One region of the Picosynechococcus sp. NKBG15041c genome, then DNA from elsewhere that is predicted to be linked to it. Evidence: predicted binding sites of a transcription regulator. Region 1 holds the regulator's gene; the other holds the start of a gene.
The links. Region 1 encodes NtcA, which controls nitrogen genes in cyanobacteria. Its sites were predicted from a motif close to TTTGTANCNNNNGNTACAAA; they were not measured.
Positions count from the first base shown of each region.

Region 2: gifA (glutamine synthetase inactivation factor IF7A) is a predicted target of NtcA. The motif match lies at 1,004-1,023, and genes of this name have one in related genera.

Region 1 is NZ_AP040363.1:1,473,250-1,476,725, reverse strand. It holds gene fabI (enoyl-ACP reductase FabI) at 1-658, opposite strand, end outside; gene ntcA (global nitrogen regulator NtcA) at 938-1,663, shown strand; gene ACZ45B_RS07150 (DUF3084 domain-containing protein) at 1,715-3,085, shown strand; gene ruvX (Holliday junction resolvase RuvX) at 3,108-3,476, shown strand, end outside.
Region 2 is NZ_AP040363.1:138,822-142,297, reverse strand. It holds gene ACZ45B_RS00660 (homocysteine biosynthesis protein) at 1-676, shown strand, start outside; gene gifA (glutamine synthetase inactivation factor IF7A) at 725-922, opposite strand; gene ACZ45B_RS00650 (glutamate-5-semialdehyde dehydrogenase) at 1,179-2,450, shown strand; gene ACZ45B_RS00645 (N-acetylmuramoyl-L-alanine amidase) at 2,501-3,476, shown strand, end outside.

The DNA of each region.
Region 1 (3,476 bases):
GTCGTAGGGGAGCCGTTGCCTCCACATGGTGAATCATATCGAGGATGCCGCCCACTGCCGAAGAAGCCAAGGTGCGGATTGGGCCTGCAGAAATAGCGTTCACCCGGATATTACTGGGGCCAAGATCGGCGGCGAGATAACGCACACTCATTTCCAACGCAGACTTAGCCACACCCATCACATTGTAGTTGGGGATGACTTTCACCCCCCCTAAATAAGTCAGGGTCACGATCGCCCCCCCTTCGGTCATCACTGTTTTTGCGCCCCGAGCCAAACGGGTCAGGGAATAGGCACTAATATCGAGGGCCGTATTAAAACCATCCCGAGAAGTATCACTAAAATCACCAGTCAAATCTTCTCGGTTCGCAAAAGCAAGACAGTGAATGAGAATATCGAGTTTGCCCCAATCTTTTTGAATTGTCTCAAATACTTGATCCACCTGGGCATCATCCTGCACATTGCAGGGGAGGAAAAGACTCGGGTTCAGTGGGGCAACCAATTCACCCACTTTTTTCTCAAAACGGCCCTTATCATCGGGGAGGTAGGTAACGCCGATATTTGCTCCAGCGGCGTGCAATTGTTGGGCGATGCCCCAGGCAATGGATTTATTATTTGCAATCCCCGTCACCAGGGCATTTTTTCCAGTTAAATCAAGCATATGGGTTCCCAAAAGGTATAAAAATTCGAGCCAGGCAGACAGCGCTTATCATCTTCGCCTGCCGCTGGCCTCTGTGCAAATGGCTGCTTTAGGGCAAATCACGGGAAATTTTAGAAAATTACGCGAGACTGACCCAGAAATCCATAATTATTTTGAAGCAAAAAGTACAAAATACTATACCAGGATAAGATTTAGTTTAAGGGGAATGCTTATGGTCTCTGCACACTGAGCACGGATGTTGTACCCACCTTGGTGAAAAAACCTTGCCCAACAGAATCTATGTATAACCCCGATTTCAACCAACCTCCTTTTTCTGCCAATCCTGTGTCTGAATCACCTGCAACTCAAGTTACGGATCTTGCGACGGCATTTCGTCAGTTTCATAGCGGCCCTTTCCCGCCTGTGGTGGAAAATTACGACCGGGGCAAAACAATTTTCTTCCCAGGCGATCCAGCGGAGCGGGTTTACTTTCTCCTCAAGGGGGCGGTGCGACTATCACGGGTTTATGAGGCTGGGGAAGAAATTACGGTAGCACTCCTACGGGAAAATAGTGTGTTTGGGGTGCTATCGCTGTTGACGGGGCAAAAGTCAGACCGGTTTTACCATGCGGTGGCTTTTACGCCAGTGGAATTGTTGTCGGCCCCCATTGAGCAGGTACAGAAGGCTTTGAATGAGCACCCTGAGCTGGCGATGTTGATGCTCAAGGGACTATCGTCGCGAATTTTGCAGACGGAGATGATGATCGAAACCCTGGCTCACCGGGATATGGGTTCACGCTTGGTCAGTTTCTTGTTGATTCTCTGTCGGGATTTTGGGGTGCCGACCGATGAAGGGATTCGCATTGACCTCAAGTTGTCGCACCAGGCGATCGCCGAGGCGATTGGCTCAACCAGGGTAACAGTGACACGCCTTTTGGGGGAACTCCGGGAGGAGAACATGATTTCGATCTACAAAAAGAAAATTACTGTCCATGATCCGGTAAACCTGAGCCAACAGTTCGCTTAACGTTACAGTAGATGGGTGGTACTTTTGGGTTTAGATATCGCCTGGTGTTAAATGACTAGTGCTTTTGTACTAATATTTTCGGTGCTCATTTTGGGGGGCATTTTGGCGGCATTGGGCGATCGCCTGGGGAGCAAGGTCGGCAAAGCGCGGTTGACGCTGTTTAATCTGCGGCCAAAACAGACGGCGGTAGTGGTGACAGTGATGACGGGAACCGTGATCGCAGCAAGCACCCTGGGACTGTTGTTTGGCTTAAGCAAATCCTTGCGCCAAGGGGTTTTTCAGTTGGATGAAATTTTGGCCCAGCGGCGTCAAGAATTGTTGGATGTGACGGCGGAAAAGGAACAAATTGAACAGGAGTTGGCAACCGCTCGCAGCGATCGCCTCGAAGCAGAACAGGAGCTCCAAGAAATTGAAGGAAGATTTGCAGAGGCCCAGACCCAACTAGAGCGGTTTCGGAGCCAAGCCGCAGATCTCCAAGCAGATATCACCGCCCTCACCACGGAGCAAAGAACGCTCCGGGAACAGCGCGATCGCCTCCAAACCCAGAGTGAATCTCTCCGGGCTCAATTAAATCGTCAAAATACAGTAATTGAGGAACGTTCTCAGCAAATCGTCGCCCTGGAAAATCAACAGAGTCAGCTCCAAGCAGAGATCAATGACCGCGATAATCGCATTGCTCAACTAGACCAGTCGATCGCCCAAAAAGATCAAATTCTCACGGGGCTAGAAGGTCAAATTGGCACCCTCGAAGAACAGGTCAACATTCTCGAAGCCAGTTATATCAACTTCCGGAGTGGCAATGTTGCTCTTACAACGGGTCAAGTGCTCGCCTTTGGGGTGGTGCGCATCCTCGACCCCAGCGCCGCCAACCAAGCGATTGACCAGCTCCTCCGGGAGGCCAATCGTAACGCGGTCATGGCCACTGGCGGCACCAACCCTGATTTCGAGGCCCGGGTGGCCCAAATCACCAATGCCCAAGTCGAGCAACTCTTGGACCAAATTGCCGATGGCCGCGATTATGTGGTGCGTCTTCTGTCGGCAGGGAACTATCTCCAGGGGGAAGCGGCCGTGCAGGTGTTTGCCGATGCCGTGCTGAATGAGCAGATTTTCCGGGAGGGGGAAGTGATCGCCACATTATCCCTAGAAGAATTGAGTTTACAAAATCCCAATGCCGCCCGTCGTCCTGTGGACTTTCTCTTGGGTGCGGCCCAGTTTCGGGCTCGTCGTGCAGGGATTCTGGGGGATATCCAGGTCGAAGATGGCAATGTTAGTCGCATTATCAGTTTTGCAGAGGCCATCAATAGTTCCCCTGAGCCCATTACTGAGATTCGGGCGATCGCCACAGAAAATACCTTTACGGCGGGGCCGCTCCGGTTAGAATTAATCGCTTTTAGTAACGGTAGAATCGTGATTAGAAGCTAGAAAAAGAGAGCAGAGAAACGCAATGACCGTTTACTTGGGGTTTGACCCGGGCCGCGATAAATGTGGGGTCGCCGTAATGGATGACCAGGGGCAACTTTTTACCCACGCGGTTATCCCTGCTGCTGCGGCGATCGCGACCGTCTCCCAATGGTGCAACACCTACAATGTTTCCCAGGTGGTCATGGGCAATCAAACCACCGCCCAACAGTGGCAGGCTCAATTAACGGCCGCCCTTCCGCCGCAACTGTCGGTCACCTTAGTTAATGAACGCAATAGCACCCTTGAAGCCCGCGACCGCTATTGGCAGATGTATCCCCCCAATTTGTTCCAAAGATTAATTCCTGAGGGTCTGCGTTTGCCGCCCCGCCCCATCGATGACCTAGTGGCAATT
Region 2 (3,476 bases), 1.3 Mb from region 1:
GGTCAACGGCGGCGATCGCCCTTTATATACTTACCTCGGGCCGCTCCAACCCCATCTAGGCAATGCCGTCTACGCCTGTGCAGGGGCCATTTCCCCCCTGTTAAACGATCCGGATCTGGAACTGATTGGGGTCGGGACAAAAATTTTTCTCGGTGGGGGCATCGGTTATGTGGCCTGGGAAGGTACGCAACATTTCCCCCTACAAAAACGCCTCGGTAACCGCACCCCCCTGGGGCCAGCCTCTACCCTCGCCCTCATCGGTGATGCCAAACAGATGGATCCCCGATGGGTACGGGGTTGTTATTTCACCAAATATGGTCCTTCTTTGATGTTGGGGGTCGGGGTCCCCCTGCCTGTGCTCCATGAAGAAGTCATCGCCCACTGCGCCGTCCAAGATAAGGAAATTGTCGCCCCAGTAATGGATTTTTCGATTCCCCGGCGGGTACGGCCCACCTTTGGCCTCGTCAGCTATGGTCAGCTTAAAACAGGCAAATTAACCATCGAAGGAAAGACGGTCAAGGTGGCTCCAGTTACCAGCTTGTATCTCGCCGATCAGGTGGCAGAAACGTTAAAAAAATGGATCACCATTGGTGATTTTACCCTCACAGAGCCTGTGGCCCCTATCAGTGGCGATCGCCCTTTTCTCTCCCAAGACCAGTGGAGCCAGCGGCTCTAATTTTCCTGGAATGTTTTTCGTCCGACAACAGACAATAGCCTTTGATCTTCAACTCATAGTGGCGCTGCTGCGACGATAGTCAGCGAGGACTTGACGGGGTAATTTTCCTTGAACTCTGCCTTGATACTCCCCATCCGCTTCCATCCCAATGGCGCTAGCAGAACGGTTTAGGAGAGACATTTGTCGATTTTTGATAGCGTGATGTTGGCGCATCATAAGGGCGCGGGCCTGTTGTTGGGTACCCATTGATTGACTCCAAATTGATTCGCAAACCCCAGAAGATTGGCGTGTATTTTTTTCTCTTCAATGATCTATTTTATTTTAATTTCTGTAAATTTTGATACAAAATACAAAAATTAATGTTGTGGCGTTTTCTGCCGGAGGACTGTTTTTTCGGTACTTTCCCGCAAATATTCTTGCGATCCCCCAGGGCAATCAGTATGATTTGGTGAGGTTTGGCGTCCCTGTTTAGACGCAATTTGAGGTTTGCATAGGTAATCAAATGGCTTCTACTCCCCCAAGAGATGGTGATGGGCCAATCGTGGCGGCGCTCCGGCGGGCTCACCGGGCTTCCCTTGAGCTGGAATTATTAAAAGGGAGTGAACGTCACCTCGGCATTGAGGCGATCGCCGATGCCATCGAAGAAAACATCGCTGCAATCTTGGAGGCCAACACCAAAGATCTTGAAGCCAGCCGAGAAATGGCCGTGCCAAAGTTAATTTTGGAATGGCTCAAGCTGACCCCAGAACGTTTAGACAAAACGATTGATTTCCTGCGGCGGCTACCAAAACTCCCTGATCCCCTCCAGCGCATTAAGAATGCCACCTATCAAATCAGTGGCTACCAAACCTATTCCCAGCGGATGCCTCTCGGGGTCATTTGCTTGATCCACGAAGCTCTACCAGAATTGGGGGCGATCGCCGCTGGTCTCAGTCTCAAAACGGCCAATAGCCTGGTGATTCGCGGCTGTGGTGAAGCCAGTCATACGAATCATTTATTTGCCAACATCATGCAAACAGCCCTGGCAGACCAAGGTTTGCCCCAGGGTTGCGTCGAAGCGCTCTCTTCCGAAGAAGGCTGTACCATACAAGAACTTGTGGGCCAAGATCAATATCTCAATCTGATCATTCCCTATGGTCGGCCCAAAATGATCCAACAAGTAGTCCAACATGCCACTGCCCCTGTTCTCCGTACAACGGTGGGTAACTGCTACCTTTACCTCTCCCCTAGTGGCGAATTCGACCTGGCTAGTCGTGTTATCCAAGATAGCCACAACTACGAACCAGATGCGGTCAATGCGATCGAAAAGGTACTAGTTAGCCCAGAACAAAAAACATCCCATCTTATTGGCTTATTCAAAGTGCTGAAAGAACAAGGGTTTGAACTGCGGGGTGGCCCTGACTTAGTCGCAGAATTTCCAGAACATTTGGTTCCCGCAGCGCCAACGGAATGGCAACAGGCCTATCTCGCTAAGGTGGTCGCCTTTAAACGGGTTCCCGACCTCGCCGCTGCCATCACTGAGATTAACTGCAACTCTGGTGGCCATGCAGACTGCATTATCACGGAGTCTTACCAAGAAAGTCGACAATTTGCGGCGGGCATCGATAGTGCCTTGGTTTATGTCAATGCTTCCCCTTGTTTTTCTCGCCATCCCCAGGGGAGTGATTCGGTTTTTCTTGGGGTCTCGAACCAAAAGGGAAATCGACGGGGCTTAATTGGTCTAGAAAGCTTTACAACGATCAAACAGGTAGTCCAGGGAGATAGTACTCCCTAAAACTACCCTGTAAAAATACCGGAAAAGATTTCATTAGGAGAAAAATCTCAATGTTGAAGGCAATATTTTTCGGCTTGGGTTCGGCCACGATGTTGACGTTGCCGGCCTTCTCCCAGTTGCCCCGCCAGAGCGATCGCCTCCAGGTCGTCTATCCACCCAACAGCCACCAAACGAATGCAGAGCAGATTTTTTTGATTGGTTCTGCGCCCCTGGCCGGTACGGTAGAGGTTAATGGTCAGAGGCTCTCCCGCAGTGAACTGGGTCATTTCGCCCCAAGTTTTCCCCTAACGGTGGGACAAAATCGTTTTACTCTGACCTATCGCCAACCCTCTGGAGCCACAGAAACAAAAGTGGTCACGGTTGAACGCCTCGCTAGTGCAATAACCCCCCCTAGGGAATTAGCCGAGCCGTTCCCTGCGGTGGTGATCGCCCGTCAACCCCAGGAATTGGTTTGTTTTCAAGTCCAAGCCCCGGCCCAAGCCCAAGTCAGTGTTACCCTCGGTCGTGAGTCTTTCCCGTTGCAGCCCCAGATGGGGGCAGTTCTCCCGAGTAATGCGGCTGTTTTGACCCTAGACAATGAAGCACCGACTGGCAGCTTTACTGGAACCTATGGAGGGTGTCAGCGTTTTAGTGAGCCGGGTAATTTGGGGCAAGCCCGCTACCAAATGAATTTCCAGGGACGCACGAGTACAGCTGCTAGTCTCGGTAATATTGAAATTCTAAATTCCCAAGCATTGGGGGCGATCGCCGTCACCAGTGCCGCTGGGGTGGCACGGACAGGGCCGGGAACGGATTTTTCTCGCCTCACCCCCCTCCCCCAGGGGACCCAAGCCCTAGTGACTGGAAAAGAAGGAGATTGGCTACGCCTTGACTATGGGGCCTGGATTCGGGCCAATGAAACCCAACCCATCCAAGGCGCGGTGCTCCCCACCAGCACCATTCGCAGTGTGCGATCGCAGACCCAAGCGACCAGCACCGAGGTGATTTTTCCTCTCCAAAGGCCCGTGCCTGTAACCGTTGCCCAGA